DNA from 3 places in the Salibacterium sp. K-3 genome. Region 1 is predicted to be linked to each of the others. Evidence: predicted binding sites of a transcription regulator. Region 1 holds the regulator's gene; each other region holds the start of a gene.

Region 1 (7,772 bases):
CATGCCTTTATTTCCCATAAGTATCGTGAAAAAACTCACGGAATTATCTGCAAGACAGGTTCGTTACTATGAAGAACACGGTCTGGTGCATCCGTCCCGTTCGGAAGGTAATCAGCGCCAGTTTTCCTTCAACGATGTTGACAGGCTTCTGGAGATTAAAAGTCTGATTGAACGGGGAGTGAATATTTCGGGCATTAAGGAAATATTTGAACTGCGTGCTGAACAGGAGCAGCCGGCCGCAGCTCTCAAAAACACAGAAAGTATGAGTGACAAGGAGCTCCGCCGCCACCTTCAGAAGGAAGTGATGATGGCGGGCGCACACGGACGGACTTCGATGATTCAGGGGCAGCTTTCACGATTTTTTCATTAGTTTGATGAACCTTCTTCTGCCGGCCGGTAGAAGATTTCATATCCATTTTACTTAAAAGAGAGGAGTTTACGTCATGGCCACAACAAAAAAAGACATTATGAGAATGGCTGAGGAAGAGAACGTAAAATTTATTCGTCTGCAGTTTACAGACCTGCAGGGAATCATCAAAAATGTGGAGATTCCGTACGACCAGCTCGATAAAGCTCTGGATAACCTGATGATGTTCGACGGATCTTCCATTGAAGGATTCGTCCGCATCGAAGAATCTGATATGTACTTATATCCGGATCTGGAGACATGGGTTGTATTTCCATGGACGCCGGAAAAAGGAAAAGTGGCGCGCCTCATCTGCGACATATATGAACCGGGCCCTGTCGGAGAAGAACCGAAGCCGTTTGAAGGAGATCCGCGCGGCATATTGAAACGCGTTCTGAAGGAAGCGGAAAATCTTGGATTCACAGACTTCAACATCGGACCGGAACCGGAATTCTTCCTTTTCAAAAACGATGAAAACGGGGAGCCGACGATGGAACTGAACGACAAAGGCGGGTACTTCGACCTTGCGCCGACCGACCTCGGTGAAAACTGCCGCCGTGACATTGTTCTTGAACTTGAAGACATGGGATTTGAAATTGAAGCTTCCCACCACGAAGTGGCGCCGGGACAGCATGAAATTGACTTTAAATATGCGGATGCTGTAACAACCTGCGATAATATCCAGACGTTTAAACTGGTTGTTAAGACGATCGCAAGAAAACACGGTCTTCACGCTACGTTTATGCCGAAGCCGCTGTTCGGCGTAAACGGATCCGGCATGCACTGCAACATGTCGCTGTTTAAAGGCAAGGAAAATGCGTTTTACGACAAGAAAACCGATTCTCAGCTCAGCGAAACAGCGATGCAGTTCCTTGCAGGAATTCTGGAGCACGCCCAGGCCTTTACAGCGTTGACCAACCCGATTGTAAACTCCTATAAGCGCCTTGTACCAGGCTTTGAAGCACCAGTATATGTAGCCTGGTCTCTGAGAAACAGAAGTCCGCTTGTCCGGATTCCGTCTTCCCGCGGTATGAGCACCCGCATTGAAGTGAGAAGCCCGGATCCGGCTGCGAACCCGTATCTGGCTATGGCATCTATGCTGGCATCCGGCCTGGACGGCATTAAGAGAAAGCTGAGTGCTCCGGAGCCGACAGACCGCAACATCTATGTCATGACGAAAGAAGAGCGTGAAGAAGAAGGGATCAAAGACCTTCCGGCTGATCTGCGTGAATCGCTCGATAATCTTCTCGGCGATGAAACTCTCGTAAATGCGATTGGATCCCACGCTATTGAGCATTTTGCCGAGGCAAAAGAGATTGAATGGGATATGTTCCGAAGCCAGGTCCACCCTTGGGAAAGAGAACAGTTCATGTCCACGTACTAACATTCAGAAGCCCTGTCACTGTAATGGTGGCAGGGTTTTTTTAGCATAAGAACATCTTGCAGGCGGGCCCCTTGCGTTTTTCTTACCAGTACAGAGGTATGGTCTTTCCAGCGTTCACGGTGCAGGAATCCGCCGGTATCAAAAAAACCGCGGAACTGTCTTTTGAGACAGCTCCGCGGTTTTTTGAGGTGCAGAACTACCGAAGCTCATGGTAAATGATCTAATGCAGGGTTCGGAAAACCCCGGTGACCTTCCCGAGAATGGTACAGTTATCGAGAATGATTGGGTCCATGGCGGCATTTTCCGGCTGCAGCCGGATATAATGATCCTCTTTATAGAATCTTTTCACGGTAGCCTCAAGTTCCTCTGTCATCGCCACAATGATATCACCGTTATCAGCAGTCTGCTCCTGTTTGACAATGACAAGATCCCCGTCATAAATGCCGGCTTCAATCATGCTGTCTCCTTCAATGGTCAATACGAATACTTTTTCATCGGAAACCATACGATCAGGAAGAGGAATATACTCATCAATGTTTTCCACTGCCGTAATCGGCTCGCCGGCTGTAACCTTACCGAGAACCGGAACATAAACAGCCTGGCTTTCAGATATGGAAACATTTTCTTCTTCCAGTTCCAGGACTTCAATGGCCCGCGGCTTCGTCGGATCCCGGCGTATATATCCTTTGTTTTCCAGTCTGGCTAGGTGGCCGTGGACGGTGGAACTTGAAGCAAGTCCCACCGATTCTCCGATTTCCCGGACGGATGGAGGGTAGCCTTTCATTTTTACTTCGTCTTTTATATAGTCGAGAATCTGCTGTTGTCTTCTGGACAGTTTAGGCATAGGCTGCACCTCATTTTCCAAATATTTATTGAGTTTATTGTACCATGGAAAACATATGTCCGCAAACACTCGTTCTAATTTTCCCTTGACGGGAACAATAGTTCTATATATACTGGTGGTATCTAAAGACGGAACAGATATTCTCATTACTGGAGGGGTAGTATGATTTCCAAATGCAAAAGGCTGAATAAACAGGAATGGATGATTCTTCTAATCTTTATCTTGTCTATTATTATGATGATTACTGTGGTGGAATGGTCGCAGGCTTCGGATGAATACAACAAAAACATGAATCTTGTAGAAGAGGAAGAGCCGTCTGATATACTGACCTATGACTGGACAGTCAACTACAAATAGAAAGTGAAGGAATGACATGACAAGCTGCATTATTTACTGCCGCGTCAGCACGACGAAACAAACACAGCAGAGTTCCCTGAAACGCCAGCAGGAAGAGCTTTTCCTGTTAGCCCAAAACCAGGGATTTCAGGTATATCAGACGATTACGGAGGAAGCCGGCGGTTATTCCCTGGAAAGGGACGGACTGCTTGAGATGATGGAGCGGTTTTCGGGAAACGAAGCAGATGTGCTCTGCGTTCAGGATGAAACGCGGCTCGGCCGTGGAAACGCCAGGATTGCGCTGCTTCATCAGCTGTCTGCTCTGGATATCCCCGTTTATACGGTAAGGGATGAAGGGCAAATGCAGCTTTCAGAAAACGACAATATGCTGATGGACATCCTGTCCTTGGTAGAGGAACAGCAGCGGCGCCTTCATAATTTAAAGATAAAGCGGGGAATGAAGCGCGCTGTTGCATCCGGTTATCACCCGGAGAACAATCTTACCGGCAATGACGGAGGAGGAAGAAAGAAAAAAGAAGCTCCGATTGAAGAAATCGTGAGACTCCGAAACAGGGAGCTTCCCTTCTATGATATTGCTGCCACCCTGCGCGGGCTTGGGTATTCCATCTCAAAGGCAACGGTTCATCGAAGGTATCAGGCCTATATGGAGGAGCAGAATACATACGGGGCGAATCAGGAGTAATTCTGATGAACGTGCTTTTCAGTATAGTGAAATCTTTTTCATCCTTTCTCATCCTGAGCAGTCCTGTTTGCATTCCCGAATTTCCTGATTTACATTTAGTATAGAACCTTACAAGGAAAAAGGGAGGTTAATCAAGGCTTATGCTATCGCAGGAAAAGATTGACCGGATTAATGAACTGGCACGCCGCTCAAAAACCACAGGATTAACAGAACAGGAAGAAGAGGAACAGCATGAACTGCGTAATGAATACCTGGCGAAGTTCCGCTCTTCATTCAAAAGTCAACTCCAGTCCGTTAAAGTAGTAGACCAGGAGGGCGATGACGTCACACCTCAAAAACTGGAAAAAGCCAAGCGCAACAACCCTCATTTCCGCGGGTGACAGCATGATCCGTTCAACCTATAGATAAAGGTAACCCTGATGATCCGTTGATCGTCAGGGTTTTTATATGTTTGCGCCCCCGTCCCCGGAGCTGAACGGACATCTCCGGTTGTGCTATCGGACATTTCCGTTTATGATAAAATAGGCAGTATATGATACATAACAGAAGTGATAAAAGAAAGGCAGGGAATCTAATGACAGCAGATCATGTAGAAGAATTGGCGGTCAATACGATACGTACTTTATCCGTGGACAGTGTGGAAAAAGCAAATTCCGGACATCCCGGACTTCCGATGGGAGCGGCCCCTATGGCGTATAAGCTGTGGTCTTCCTTTTTAAACCATAACCCCGGAAACCCGGACTGGTTCAACCGGGATCGGTTTGTTCTCTCGGCTGGACACGGTTCGATGCTCTTATACAGCCTCCTTCATTTGTCCGGGTATGACCTTTCCCTCGACGAACTGAAAAATTTCAGGCAGTGGGGCAGTAAAACTCCCGGCCATCCCGAGTTTGGAGATACACCGGGAGTGGAAGCGACCACCGGTCCGCTCGGACAGGGTATTGGTATGGCTGTGGGTATGGCTATGGCTGAACGCCATCTCGCTGCCGTTTATAACACCGAAGACATTCCTCTTGTCGATCACTATACGTATGTGCTCTGCGGAGACGGTGATCTGATGGAAGGGATATCTGCTGAATCCGCTTCCCTGGCAGGGCATCTGCAGCTAAGCCGGTTGATTATGCTCTATGACTCCAATGATGTTTCGCTGGATGGAGACCTTCATCAGGCGTTTTCCGAAGATGTGTTGAAACGGTATGAAGCCTGCGGATGGCATACGGTACTCGTAGAAGACGGCAATGACCTTGCAGCCATCGAAAAGGCGATAGAAGAAGCAAGGAATGCCGATCGTCCATCTCTTATCGAAGTGAAAACAGAAATAGGGTTCGGCTCTCCCAACAAAGGCGGCACCAGTGCGGCGCACGGAGCTCCGCTCGGAGAGGATGAAGTGAAACTGGTTAAGGATTACTATAAATGGGGATATGAAGAAGCGTTTCATATTCCGGCGGAAGTGACGGAGCACTTTGCCGCTCTGAAAGCTGAAGGGGCCCGTAAAGAACAGGAATGGAACCAGTTATTTGAAACATACAAAGCAGCCTGCCCCGAACTTGCAGAACAGTTCCGTCTCGCTGTCAAAGGCGAGCTTCCTGACGGCTGGAATGAAAATCTTCCTGTTTATCAGGATGAAAAAGCAGCGACGCGGGCTGTATCCGGCGAAGCGCTGCAGGCTTTATCACAATCTGTGCCTTCCCTGTTTGGGGGATCGGCTGACCTTTCCGGTTCCAACAAAACATTAATCAAAAAAGAAACGGACTTCAGCAGAGACGATTATCAAGGACGTAATATCTGGTTCGGCGTACGTGAATTCGCGATGGCCGCTGCCGGAAATGGACTGAAACTTCACGGAGGGGTTCATCCATATGTGTCCACCTTCCTCGTATTTTCCGACTACCTTCGTCCGGCTCTGCGTCTCAGTGCTTTAATGGAGCTTCCGCTCACCTATGTGTTTACACATGACAGCATTGCAGTTGGAGAAGACGGTCCAACGCACGAGCCGATCGAGCAGGTTTCTGCGCTGCGCGCGGTTCCGAATCTGAATGTGATCCGGCCGGCAGACGGAAATGAAACGGTGGCTGCCTGGAAAACAGCACTCGAGAGCACTCATACACCGACAGCTCTGGTATTGACAAGGCAGGGAGTGCCAACACTGCCGGGAACCGCCGAACACGCTGAGGAGGGTGTGCAGAAAGGGGCATATGTTCTAGTGAAAAGCAGCTCCCGTCCGGACGTGCTTCTTCTTGCTTCCGGTTCGGAAGTGTCTCTTGTGGCACAGGCAGCAGAAGCTCTGGAAAAAGACGGCGTGAAAGCAAACGTCATCAGCATGCCGAGCTGGCATTCCTTTGATCAACAGCCGGTTTCCTATCAGCGGGAAATACTTCCTGAGGGCATCCCCGCCCTTGCTGTTGAAATGGGTGCCTCCCACGGATGGTACAAATATACCGGAGCTTACGGCGCGGTCCTCGGTATTGACCGTTTCGGCGCATCGGCTCCAGGCGACGTCAACATCAAGGAATTCGGGTTTACGGTGGATCATGTGACCGCACGGGTAAAAACCCTTCTGGATTCGGAATAAAAGAAGACTGCTCCTTCCGGGACGATGTCCGCCCGGCAGGAGCAGTCTTTTTTTGGCATCTCATTCCACGCTATGCCGACTTCCGGGAGTCTGTACGTTTCTTATAACGTCGAGAAAAAGGACGCTTTCGACAAAAACAGTTGTTTTTATATTCAGAATATGACAGCTCTTTCACGTCTTATCAGTTATAGTGTTGTTAAACAATGTTTCTTCAGCTGCTTCCGATAAGATACGAAAGGAGTGCATATCCATGACAAGATTCCAACTCACAATTATTACCAAAGAGGTAGCTCTTCAGTATTACCAGGCAGAGTACAAGCTTTACCGCTTATTTCTGGATTACCACGAAGCCTATGAATGGGCGAGGCCGCTCTTGAAAAAACAGATCTACTATATTACGGAGCCCCTGCTGTATCCGTATTTTATCGGTACCCTGCACGAAGATTTCAAAAAATCCGGTTTTCATAAAAAAAAGCGGGACATGTATGTGAGCCGCCGTTCGGCCAGTACAATCTACTTAAAAAAACGCCAGATTATATTTGATCATGCCGGCCCGGCCAAAGAAGAATGGCAGGTATTTGACTGCCTTAAAAAAATCTCTCCGTACTTTTTTGCGGTCAATATGAAAAAAGAAACATATGGATGGCTTAAGCCGCTTAAAGTCTACTCCGTTTTATAAGTAAAAAAAGACTTCCTCTTTCCAAGACGCGGGGGATACGTTATAATTATGAAGGTTAATCATAGTAACGACTATCTACGTATCGTTGTAACGTATTAGAAGGAGGAAATGAACGGGATGGACTGGCTTTGGTTTGTACTCGTCGGTGTTGTTTGTCTATTGGCGGGTGCGGCATTAGGGTTTTTTATTGCCCGCAAAACGATGATGAATTACTTAAAGAAAAATCCCCCCATTAATGAGCAGATGCTCCGGGTCATGATGATGCAGATGGGGCAGAACCCATCGCAGAAGAAAATAAATCAGATGATGAAAGCAATGCAGAAACAACAGGATAAAAAGTAACAGAAACGAGGCTGTTTTCCGTGGATGGACAAAGTATTCCTTCGCCCGGGAAGCAGCCTTAGCTGTACCTTTTCCGGGTCCGCATTGCATCCTGGCTTTTTCCCGTTGTATGATAGAACCAATGAATTATAACTTAAAACCCTGATGCTTACGGCAGTCAGAAGTGGGAGTTGTCCTGAATCATGAGTGGCATGTTGCTGTTATCAACTGTGGGAGCGGCGATGGTGGCTCTTGCCGCCCTCTTTATCCGCATGAAGGCGATCAAAAAACCGGCCAATGTAAAAAAAATCATACTTCCACCCTTTTTTATGTCCACCGGTTTCTTTATGTTCGTGTATGAACCGGCACGCCTGGAACCTTCACAAATTGCAGAAGCCTTTTCGGTGGGACTTGTTTTTTCCCTGCTTCTAATGAAAACATCCCGTTTTGAAATACGGGGCGGTGATATTTATATGGTCCGCTCCAAAGCTTTCGTATTTCTACTGTTTTTTCTATTGGCAGCAAGG
Region 2 (4,280 bases), 480 kb from region 1:
GGACGGCTGCAATGGAAACGCAAGGATATCAAGAAGTCCACCACACCAGGGAAAACAAAGGACACACGCACCCGTCCCCGTAATGAATGGGTGGATGTTGAAGGCAAGCATAAACCTCTTGTACCAATGGAACTGTATGAGAAAGCACAAGATATTTTGAAAACGAGATATCACGTACCTTATCAGCTGGGCGGCCGTGTAACGAACCCCCTAGCCGGTATCGTAAAATGTGGGTACTGCGAGAAAACCATGGTCCGGCGCCCTTATACAGACGGTAAAACATTCGTTATGTGTAATAACGCTAAAAACTGTGGCTGCCGCAGCTCCAAAATGGAGTTTGTCGAACAGAAAGTATTGGACGGACTGCAGGACTGGCTGGCTCGGTACAAGGCTGACTGGGATTATGGAAATGAGGATAACACTGCAAACGAAGATGCCAACGAGCTTGAGATTTTACAGAACTCGATTCATTCCATGGAGAAAGAATTAAAGGAACTGAACAAACAGAAGCTGAAGCTGCATGACTTTCTTGAACGCGGAGTGTACGATGAGGAAACCTTTCTCGAAAGATCGCAAAATATCTCCGACCGCATGAATGACATCAACACAAACATCGCCAACGCTCAATCAGAGATAGAACTGCTTCAGGAACGCGAAGCAGCCCAGGAGAACATTATCCCCCATGTCGAACACGTCCTCGATTTATATAGGAAGACAGACGACATCAAAAAGAAAAACGCCCTTCTCAAATCAGTAATCGAGAAAGCCGTTTACACCAAAAACAAGCAGCAGCGTTTAGATGACTTCGAACTTGTGATTTACCCCCGCCTCCCTCATACCTTTGCTCCTCATTACATATAACGTATCAAGGGCAATTCATTGCCTTCTTGTTGTTATATGTATACGTACTTCGAGTTTCTCCTATATATATTAAAATCCAGAGGTACTTCATCTCTGGATTCCATAATCAAGCGTCATCTCTGGATTCCATAATCAAGCGTATTGTTTTATTCTTCCCGCTGACAAAATGTTACTTACCTTCAGAGATCGAATGGCTCTTCTATGATGGCACCACACCAGCACATGCTTTTCATTAAACTGATGTACTGTAACTGTTCTCTGACTCAGCGTTCCATCTCTGCTCTCGTATATAACCTGAACCGGTTCCTTCGTCTCTGCAGCTCTCTTCAAGACACCTTCCATTACGAAGCCTCCCCGTTCGCTTTTCTTTTATTATATACGAACACTTGTTTCGTTTCAAGACCTATAGAGAATGAATGTTCGTATTATTATAAGACAAAGAGGAGATCAATATGGAAAAAATGACACAAACAGCTAACATTTTCCGGATAAGTATGCGGACGATACCGTTTCATATTAAAGTTAATCCCAAGAGAATATATACATTAAAAATGGTACAGACTAAAAACAAAATTATTCTTCTAAAGAGTAGGGATGCAAATGTCAGAACGAAACATTTCATTAACTTCAGCAGAAATCTCACAATTATGGATAACATATATGAATGACAGTGCTGCAATTTGTCATTTAGAGTGTGAAGTGAATACCGTCGAAGATGATGAGATAAACGAATTACTACAATACGCCTTAAAGGTTTCTCAATCTCAAGTTCGTACCATTACACAACTATTTAATAACGAAAATTATCCTGTTCCTCATGGGTTTAACGTAAGCGAAGACGCAGATGTAACAGCCCCCCGTTTGTTTTCTGATACGTACTTTTTAAATTCGCTGAACCAATTAGGAAAACTTGGAGTTAATAATTATGGCATATCTTTAAGTTTGGCTGTGAGAGAGGATATTTATCATTTTTTCAGTACCTGTCTCGCAGAATCAGATAAAATTATAAAATGGAGCAATGACCTTTTATTATCCAGAGGCCTATATATAAGATCTCCCTACCTTCCAAAGCCGAAAACGCTTGATTATGTTAAGGATAAAAGTTTTTTAACAGGGTACTTTGGAGAAAGACGACCGTTAACGGGGATGGAAATATCCAATCTTTATGCCAACTTCCAAAGAAATGCTTTAGGGTCTGCAACCATGATGGGGTACAGCCAGGTTGCTCAGAACAAAGAGGTGGTTCAATATCTTAAGAAAGGTAAGGAGATTGCCCAAAAACATTGTGAAATCTTCGAATCCTATCTGAAAGAAAATGATTTGCCCAGTCCCATGATGTTGGACTCCGAGGTTACTGATTCAACGGCTTACACCTTTTCTGACAAAAAGATGATGTTCTATTGCTCTACTTTGACGGCCATCAGTCTTGGGTATTACGGTACAAGCATGTCTATGAGTCCGCGCAGGGATATCGGTGTTATGTACAGCAGGCTGATGGCTGAAATCGCAAAGTTTGCGGATAGTGGGGCGAGAATTATAATTAAACACGGATGGATGGAGGAGCCTCCACGGGCAGCGGACCGGGATGAATTAGCTAATAAAAAATAGATCTTGTAATGATCTGCCCGCCTTTTAATGGTCGGCAGCCATGCCGTTTTCATGTTGCCGTCACACTGCCTAAAACCCCCAATTATCATACTAACAGAAATTTCAAACAATTGTTTGGGATTTTTTCTCTTTTAATCATTTCTATATTAACACTTTTAGGTGTTCATGCGCATAAGCCACGAAATGCGCAGCTGAATAATTTTTATTTTTTTGGTAAACCTGAAAAAGTGGATCTTTGTAATAATTTATAATATTGTCATTCGCTGTACCCGGTAGTTTTGACCAAAATTCTAAGTGATCATGAGGAGAGTACAAATGGGAGAAAATATTTTACCCTGGGTTTTACTTATTGTTCCCTGGTTTATATTAATTTTCTTAGATTCAACAAAGCTTAGACGATTTTTATCTGTAGCCTTTTTCACTTTGATGCTCGATACCATCCATTTTCAAATGGCAGAAGTATATAATTGGTGGACTGTCACCAACAACGTCTTTTTTCTTAACGGTATTCCATCTTTTACATATGGTTTTCTTCCTGTGACCACAATACTGATTTTTTATATTACGTTCCCAAACCCATGGCTGTTTTTCGGTTTGAATTTCATGGTGGACGCATTTCAAGCATTTATCATCAGCCCGCTTGTATTTGAAACGTATAATGTTTACGAATTAAAAAATATGACTAATTTCGAGCTCTTTCTGATCATAACAAGCCTTGTTCCTATCATTTATATTTACCAAAAATGGTATGAAAAGCATATGGTCCATGATTATTAAGAAGAATATTTTCAAGTGCACATAATCCGTCGAATGTGCAGTTTTCCATTGTCTTAAATAACTTGTATAAAATAACTCGTGTTAGAAACTTTAAGGATGTACTAATTTTTGAAAGGAGGTTTCTTATGGATAACACCGAACTTCAAAAATGCATTGACGAGTGTGAAAGTGCTTTAGGACACTTAAATAATGCATTAAATACAGCACATGAAGAACCTAAAGAGAAAATGGAACATGCTGTACAAGATTTAGAACAGTGCATTTCTGAGTGCCGGACCCTTTTGTAGTGTCAAGTCGCCTAAGGGCGACTTTGCACTTTCTCATACACCGTCACACTCGCGGTCGCTGATATCGTTTCAGCATCTGTTCTGCCGGCTGATTTTCGATCTGTACTCTCCGTCACCGCTCTGTGTTTGCCCTCCTGGTAATAGGTTTTTCAATGTACGATAGAATCACAGAGAACTTGTCCAATAATGCAGGCTTAATCAGCCCGCTGCTTGTCGTATTCTGCGTTGATGGCTTTTTGTTCTTCGGGAGATAGGTCATTCCATATGGACCATCCTACCTTGTGAAACTGTTCTAAAATGCGCTCCACTTTTTCCGGGGGAACCGGACCAGGATCGACAATTTTAATCTTGGTGTTCCCGTGGTAATACTCCATCGATTGATCTTCATATTTGTCAGTCATTGGTGCATCACCTCGTGACATTTTATGCGGGGGATCCATTTGGACTGCCCTATTCATTAATAAGAGCATTTGCAAGATAAATACTTGCATAGAAATATGATGTTACTGTTTCTTATTTATTAGGCGAAACAAATAATCCAAACCCACCTGACGACGCAAAGAATGATGAACCAACTGCAGGAACAAGTCGGCGAGGAGGTCGCAAATTATGTGGGTTTACTACGAAGAGATTGACGGAGAGCTGCAGGCAAAATGGGCACTTGTGAAATCAGATGGAGAGCAGCGAGGAGAGATCCGTTTTTATAGGGTCCCTCAGAGTGTTGAGCGCTTTTATGAAGAAGATTTT
Region 3 (7,772 bases), 1.6 Mb from region 1:
TAAATCCGGTCGGATTCATGATGACGGATATGCTCCACGTCGGTAATTGTTACCGGACCGTCCGCAAACGGGGCGACCGCCGCCAGCGTTAACGTCTGGTCCGACATTTCCTTCATACTGATTTCAAAGTTCCCCTTCAGCTGCGGGGTCCCCTGCACTTCAATATAATTTTCTCCTCTGGTGACGGTACATCCCATTTTTTCATAAACATCGACCATGTAAATATCCGGCTGATTGGTCTGCATCGTGAGATTGTTGATACGGATGCGGCCGTTATTGAGCGCTGCCAGCGCCATGAAATAACTGGCCGTTGACGCATCCGCCTCAAGCGCCATATTCTGCCCCTTATAGCCGCCGGACGGAATATTCATTTCGGTCAGATCGTCATTATATTCCACATCAGCACCGAACTGTTTCATAAGGTCCAGCGTGATTTTCACATAGGCGTGCTGGACGATGTAATCCGGGATCCGGATCTCCATGGGGTGTTCAGCATACGGGCCGGCAAGAAGCAGTCCACTGATGAACTGACTGGATATCCGGCCGGAAATGGAGACCATGCCGCCCTTCAGCCCCTGCGCGCGGACCCGGAGCGGATAAAACCCTTCGTTCTCAAGGTATTCCACATCGGCACCGAGGTTCTGCAGCGCATCCATCAAGGGCTGTACCGGCCGTTCACTCATCCGTCTGCTTGCTTCAACAGTAAACATTCCACTCCCTGCCACGGCCAGTGCTCCCGGCAGAAATCGCGCTATAGTACCGGCTGCGCCGATATATAGATCGGCTTCTTCCACCGGCCAGTTTCCTCCGCAACCTTCCATGATCACGGTATCCCCGCTGACGTCTGCCCTGGCTCCCAGTTTCTGAAGCGCATCGATGCACCAATAGGAATCGTCGCTTTTCAGAATGCCGGACAGGGTGGAGCGCCCTTCTGCCAGAGCCGCCATGATTAATGCCCGGTTCGTGAAACTCTTGCTTCCCGGGATCGTGATATCCGCCTGAAGCCGTCCTGTCCGGAGCGGGGCAATGGCTACATTCTCCACGTCATTCAACGCAGCCCATGGGGATCGCGCTCTAAAATCTGGTTCACCCATCTCCATCGTCCTTTCTATATGTAGTCTCTTTCCTGTGTCTTTCATTTTATCACAGAGAAAACCCGCGTGGTTTACCGCTCACGCAGAAGGTGCTGCATCGATTGAAAAAACGTTGGATCATAACGTTTTACCGGGACAGGGGCCGGCGTTTTCATAATGCTGCGGGCCGCTTCTGCCTCCCGTCCCGCGCTCGTTTTTATCATACAGAAATTGGTGTAAAACCGCCGGTGTGCGTCTGCCGGCACAGTTTTCCGCAATGTCCGCCCGGTGTTCTGCCGGCGCTGAAGAATCTGCGGGGAAGCATCATGATAAACATATTGATCCGGGCTTCCGATACGGTGTTCCATGAAAGCCGGACGAAAATAATGAAGGAGCTCCTCCAGATGGTCCTGCCGGTTCAGTATCGAGGCCGAGAAAAGCGGGGCGAACAGATCACCGTCCAGAACAACCACCGCATGCTTTCGGTATTTTTCCATTGCCAGCCTCCAGCGCTCCTGCTCATCGATATACTCCTGCCAGGCGTCTTGTTTGCGCTCCCGGAACGACGATGCCGGGATAACATATGCTCCGTACCTGTCTTCAAGTTCAAGTGCAACGGTCGTCTTCCCAGCACCCGGCGGGCCTTCGATACAGATAATCGGCATGTTCATCCTTCCTTGTCCGACGATGGTATGCGGTACCACGTCTCCGCATTTTTATACAGGATTTTACGCTGTGCCGTTTCATCAAACATTTCTGTTATTATTTCTATGTCGTCTGTCTTAAACGGACGCGGTGCTCTGGTGGAGGGCAGATCGGTGCCGAACATGAGCGCTGCAGGGTTTTCCTGGTATATCCGCGTCATAGCTTCCCTTACATTCAAGGTTACACGTCCGAATCCCGAGGCTTTCACCCTTACTCCTTCGGCAGTTAACGCGGCAAGGGTGTCAAAGCCGTCTTTTATCAGCCCGAGGTGATCCACCACGACAGCAGGCAGACGGTGGATCACAGGCTTTAACTCATTCAGCATGGCCGCTTCCACATACAGCTCGGAGTGCCAGCCGGCCCAGTTGTATACATTGCGCGCCAGTCTCTCCATATCCTCCAACTGCCACCGGCCCCCTCGTTTCAGATTAAAACGAATGCCGCGCACCCCTTTTTCATGAAGGTACTGTACTTCTTTTTCCGTGACAGAAGCAGGAAGCTGTGTCACTCCCGCAAAGCGGTTCCCGAGGGCTTCAAGGGTGTCCGTCAGATAGGTCTGGTCCCATCCCTGAAACGATCCCGATACCACCACGCCCCCTGCCAGGGAGAAAGGTTCCATATCCGCCAGGTAATCCTGGAGACGGTAGGCAGGAGGAACATATCCCTGATTGGAGTGCAGAGGGTAAGCCGGATCAATAATATGAAAATGAGCATCAACTATACGCATCACTGACTCCACTCCTTCTGCCTTTTACATTCGCCGCTGCCTGCCTGTTTTCCTGCTTTGCTTCGTATCACAGTTTATCACAAAAAAACCAAACAGCCTTCTATCTGAAAGCTGTTTGGTTTCCTGTACAGCCGCTATCGCACCGCCAGACGGACCTGATTATGCGAGGCGTCTTCGGTTAACAGCGCACCGTCCTGCTCTTCAAAGGCGATACCCGCTTCTATCAGGCGGGAGCGCGCCCGGCCAAGCTCCTGTCTATCCGAAAAGGTAACAGTGTATTCTTTCAACCCGGCAGCATGTTCCGGAGGGGCGGGGGCATCTTTTCCCGCCCAAATGTTAAGGCCGATATGATGGTGGTACCCGCCGGCAGCTACAAACAAAGCATGGTCCCCCATGTAAACCGTCGGCGCAAAGCCCAGTCCGTCGACATAGAAGGCTTTCGTTTTTTCCAGATCGCCGACGTGCAGGTGAATATGACCGATGACCGTTTCAGCAGGCATGCCGTTCCATTCCTGTCCCTCTGCGGCACGCAGCACTCCATCGGCATCCATTGGCACCGTCGGAGCTTGCACCCAGCCTTCCTCATCATACGTCCACTGACTGCGGTCCCGATCTCTGTACAGTTCCAACCCGTTTCCATCGGGATCCGGCAGATACACCGCTTCACTGAAGTCATGATCCGCCGCTCCCTGCAGCGGGTAGTCCTGTTCGACAAGTCTGCGCAGAATACGCCCCAGCGACGGGCGGTCCGGAAGCAGGACTGCTGCATGATACAAACCGGTCGTGCGGGGCGGCTTCGGGACGGCGCCCGGCCGTTCCTCCAGCACGATCAGCGTATTCCGCCCATCGGCCGAAAGCTGTGCAGTTTGGGACGTTTTCCCAATAACCTGGAATCCAAGCAGGCCTTCATAAAATTCAAGAGACCTATGCAGATCTGCAATCGTTAATACAACAGACCCGACAGCGGCATCATCTGGAAGTGCGGCAGACATAGCAGTTTCTCCTTTCGATTAAAATATAAGGGCATCCAGCGAGAACATACCCGCTCCGGTGAAAACAAATCCAATTCCGATGACAAGCAGCATCAGATTATATTCATAACCGCCGTCGGTTGCCCAGAAACCGTTCGGACCATGGACTTTGATGATCGCTCCCAGCATCGTAACAGCGATAATGATACCTGCTGCCGGAGTGAGCAGGCCGAGGGCAAACAACAGCCCGCCGACGAATTCAAGCAGGCCCGCTGTGAGCGCCATGGTATAACCCGGCTTGATGCCGATCGAGTCAAAAAATCCTCCGGTCGCTTTCAATCCATGGCCCCCGAACCAGCCGAACAGTTTCTGCGTGCCGTGGGCAGCAAAACTTAATCCAATAACAAGCCGTATAATGAACAGCCCTGTACTTGCTAATAAAGACATATAAGACCCTCCTTTTATTAAGTAACAAAAATATATCAGGTTACTTTTAGTAAGTCAAGTGAAAAACGAAATCCCCTGCATCAGCACGGGCCTTCCTCACACCTTATCCCTTTTACTTCACATGGTTTTCATTCCGTTCCGTCTGTACCAGCGTCCACCCAGTTATCCGCCCATTTCTGTATTTCTGCCAGCGCAGGAGTGATTGCCTCTCCCTTTTCTGTCAGCGAATACATAATCCGTACCGGGGTTTCGGGAAAGACTTCGCGCTGCACGACTTCTTCTTCTTCCATTTCTCTCAGCCGTTCCGTCAGCATTTTTTTGCTGATTTCCGGAATTTGTTCAGCAATTTCATTAAAACGCTTCGGGCCGTCTTCGAGCACACGGATAATAATGCCGATCCAGCGCTTTCCCAACAGCTGAAAAGCTTCTTCGAATTTCGGGCACACCCTCATGGAAGCCATATCGACACCTCCGATTTCTTCGTTTTTTCTATTATAGTATATTCCAGTGTTTTCTTATAGTCATGAAGCTTCTGACGCTGGAAAATATTAAAGCTTTTAAAGGAACAAATGTTTGCATATAATAAAAGCAAGGAGGGATGCATCATGAAAGGAAATAAACTGACACCGGGCTCCAACATGCGCTGGGAGGCTTCCCGCATGATACTTCCCGAGCACAGGGAAAAATGGCTTCAGCATCAAAAGGAGCAGAAAAAGGTCAAAAAGCCGGAACTTGATCCTCAGCGGTGGGAAGAGCTGGAATGGATACTCGGCGAGGCGATGCGCTCCAACCGTACCCTCTGTTTCACCTGCTGGAAGAACGGTTTCTTTTATCACATCACCGGCACCTGCCACTATATTAATCACGAACAGCAGCAGTTTCATCTTCAGACGAAAGATGGGGTGCAATATCTGCATTTTGATCATTTGGTTAATATTGAATAGTCATGGAAAAACAAAATCTGTTATTATAAGATTAAAAAGTGTAAAGAAACGACATTCAGGGAATAATGCCATGCAGTCATACATCCCTTCAGAGAAAAACAACAGCGCCGGCCCGGCGGCAGAACACTCATGTTGTTATCTCATGAGTGTTTTATTTCGTCGAAAACGGCAGCCTTAATAAAGAAAGGGGGAAATCGTCGATGGCTGAACAGCATGAGGGAGTTTCCATCGTCATTCCCGCCTACAATCCGGATGAACAATTACTGGAGCTTGTACGTAAATTGAGCAGAGAATCGTTCGATGACATTATTATTGTAGATGACGGCAGTGACGCTTCCTGCGCTTCTATATTTGATACATTGGAGGAGTTTTCCTCCTGCAGGGTGCTCAGGCACCAGGAAAATCAGGGAAAAGGAAAAGCGCTGAAGACAGCTTTTTCCTATTACAGCACCTATCGTCCGAATGGGACAGGTTTGATCACAGCGGACGCGGACGGCCAGCACCGTCCGGAAGATATAAAGAAAACAGCAGATGGCCTGATCGAGCAGCCGGAAGCCTTGATTCTCGGTGTCCGTGATTTTTCAGGGGAAGATATTCCGCTGCGGAGCCGGTTTGGAAACGTCTTAACAAAAATGGTCGTAAAAGCGGCTTCCGGCATGAAACTGACCGATACCCAGACAGGCCTCCGGGGCATTCCGGCAGCATTTGCCGGAGAACTGCTCGAGATCAAGGGCGACGGCTATGAGTTCGAAATGAGAATGATACTGGCCTGCCGGACCAACCAACGGTCGATTGAAGAAGTGACCATTGAGACGATCTATATGAATGACAATGAATCCTCCCATTTTCACCCGATCCTGGATTCGATCAAAATATATTATGTCTTTTTACGTTTTCTTTTTTCGTCCCTTGCTTCCTTTGTCGTGGACGTCACGCTGTTCGCTGTATTTTCCGCCATATTCAAAGCACTGATGCCGATGGGATTCATCATCCTGGCAACCGTGCTCGCAAGGGTCCTGTCGTCCCTGTTTAATTATTTAGTAAACCGGCATGTGGTCTTTAAATCGAACCATTATCCCGCCCGTACGCTTGTGAAGTACTATACGCTAGCGGCAGTCCAGATGGGGGCTTCCGCCGGCGGGGTTTACGTGCTGTACCATACAGCAGGCGGGCATGAAGTCCCGATTAAAATCGCCGTTGATTCCCTCCTGTTTTTACTCAGCTTTTATATTCAGCGGAACTGGGTGTTTAAAAGAGAAGCTTCTTACATCGGCAGAGAGGTGAACGATTATTAACGTCTTAATCATGCTGCTGCTTGTATCGCTTTCGTTTGCGGGATACGGTGTGGTGCTGTACGTAAAATACCGCATTGCGCCAGCCGTCCTTCCCCTGGTTCTGTTCACGGGAACGATTCTTGTCCTCTTTCTCGGCGGTCTGCTGCATGTGCTCGCCGAAACAGCTTATGTCCTGTTCGGAGGCGGTCTTCTCGCGCTTTGTTATGCTGTCTTTCTTTTTCTGCGGGATCGCAGCCTGTTTTCCGGCATATTCAGCCCGGGAATGGTATTCTTTGCAGCAGGTTCCGCTTTCTTTATTCTCATGCTTCAGGATGAAATCTTTCTGCACTATGATAATTTCAGCCATTGGGGACTGATTGTGAAAGAACTGTTTCAGTCGAACAGCCTGCCGGATGAATCGACAATTATTACATATACCACATACCCGCCCGGATCGGCCCTTTTTGCCTACTACCTGGTGTCATTCACCGGTTTTTCAGAGAGCATGGCGCTGATTGCCCAGGCTATCCTTATTACAGGGGCACTGGCCCCGCTTTTTCTCTTTTGCTCCTGGAAGCAGCCGGTCCACGCGGCGGCAACGTTGTTCATCCCGGCTGTTCTCTTGATGGTGAACAGTTCCAGCATTTTCAGTCTGCTGGTCGACCCCCTGCTCGGCTATATCGCTGCAGCGGCAGTCGTCACAGCTGTTTATTATAAAAACAACTGGAAAACGATGAGTGTACTGCTGTTCCCGATGCTGTCCGCGCTTGTTCTCATCAAGGACAGCGGCAAAATCTTTCTTGCGTTTACTGTTTTGTGGATGATTGCCTTGTTGATACGATACCTCCGAAAATACGGCGGAGGCTGGAAAGAAACGCTTAAGTCCATGATCTGGAGTATCAGCTGGACCATTGTGCTCCCGCTTTTTTTCAATCTGTTATGGTCCCGCTATATTGAAGAAGCCTACAATACGTCTGAATATGAAGACAGTAAATTCGCCATTACCGAGGAGACGCTTACAGATATCGACAAGTCCCCGGAACTGATTAACAATCTGCTTCCGATGGTGGCCCGTGCGGGATTTGACTTATCCTCCCCGCTTGTACAGGGGCTGATTGCGGCTCTCGTTACCGTTCTGTTTACGGCCGCTGCCGTTAAGATTCGTACGGGCCGGATACCGGTTCCTCTCGTGTGCGCGACGCTGTCTGCCGGGTTGTTTTATGTGATATACACCGCGCTGCTGTATCTCATGTATCTCTATCTGATGCCGGAGGTGGAAGCGGAATATCTCGCTGGTTTTGACAGGTATCAGTCGTCGATCGTTATTTTCTGCACCGGCATTATCATGGTATTTACCATCCGCACCTTCATGAAGCATACGGATGTGCTTTTTCGAACGGGAAGTGCCGCGGCGGTATTGGCCGGCCTTCTTGTATTTGTTCCTTACGCCGGGGAAGTACAGGGATTTTTTCATCAGGAAAATACAGAAGCTGCTCCGCGTAAAGCTGCCTCTTCCCTGCTGACCGATTTAAGACAGGAAGAACCGATCTCCGAAAACACCCGCATCACCATCATCAATGATCTCGGTGAATCCGACCGCGGCTTCCTGCGGCACTTGATGCGCTATGAAC

Evidence for each region. Region 1 encodes LexA, which represses DNA repair genes until DNA is damaged. Its sites were predicted from a motif close to CGAACATATGTTCG; they were not measured.
Region 2: ACW9JV_RS11345 (WYL domain-containing protein) is a predicted target of LexA. The motif match lies at 1,271-1,284, and genes of this name have one in related genera.
Region 3: ACW9JV_RS00630 (YolD-like family protein) is a predicted target of LexA. The motif match lies at 4,486-4,499, and genes of this name have one in related genera.

What each region holds. Positions count from the first base shown of each region.
Region 1 covers NZ_JBSVZE010000001.1:1,769,466-1,777,237, forward strand. The annotation lists gene ACW9JV_RS08790 (MerR family transcriptional regulator) at 1-370, shown strand, start outside; gene glnA (type I glutamate--ammonia ligase) at 444-1,790, shown strand; gene lexA (transcriptional repressor LexA) at 2,011-2,634, opposite strand; gene ACW9JV_RS08805 (hypothetical protein) at 2,797-2,991, shown strand; gene ACW9JV_RS08810 (YneB family resolvase-like protein) at 3,008-3,673, shown strand; gene ACW9JV_RS08815 (DUF896 domain-containing protein) at 3,814-4,053, shown strand; gene tkt (transketolase) at 4,248-6,245, shown strand; gene sirA (sporulation inhibitor of replication protein SirA) at 6,496-6,924, shown strand; gene ACW9JV_RS08830 (YneF family protein) at 7,042-7,266, shown strand; gene ACW9JV_RS08835 (CcdC family protein) at 7,449-7,772, shown strand, end outside.
Region 2 covers NZ_JBSVZE010000001.1:2,254,968-2,259,247, forward strand. The annotation lists gene ACW9JV_RS11340 (recombinase family protein) at 1-861, shown strand, start outside; gene ACW9JV_RS11345 (WYL domain-containing protein) at 994-1,203, opposite strand; gene ACW9JV_RS11350 (DUF3231 family protein) at 1,462-2,469, shown strand; gene ACW9JV_RS11355 (hypothetical protein) at 2,785-3,246, shown strand; gene ACW9JV_RS11360 (hypothetical protein) at 3,372-3,533, shown strand; gene ACW9JV_RS11365 (hypothetical protein) at 3,728-3,934, opposite strand; gene ACW9JV_RS11370 (hypothetical protein) at 4,143-4,280, shown strand, end outside.
Region 3 covers NZ_JBSVZE010000001.1:120,066-127,837, reverse strand. The annotation lists gene aroA (3-phosphoshikimate 1-carboxyvinyltransferase) at 1-1,100, opposite strand, end outside; gene ACW9JV_RS00655 (AAA family ATPase) at 1,166-1,738, opposite strand; gene ACW9JV_RS00650 (amidohydrolase family protein) at 1,741-2,505, opposite strand; gene ACW9JV_RS00645 (VOC family protein) at 2,640-3,497, opposite strand; gene ACW9JV_RS00640 (DoxX family protein) at 3,516-3,923, opposite strand; gene ACW9JV_RS00635 (winged helix-turn-helix transcriptional regulator) at 4,052-4,384, opposite strand; gene ACW9JV_RS00630 (YolD-like family protein) at 4,529-4,867, shown strand; gene ACW9JV_RS00625 (glycosyltransferase) at 5,068-6,162, shown strand; gene ACW9JV_RS00620 (hypothetical protein) at 6,215-7,772, shown strand, end outside.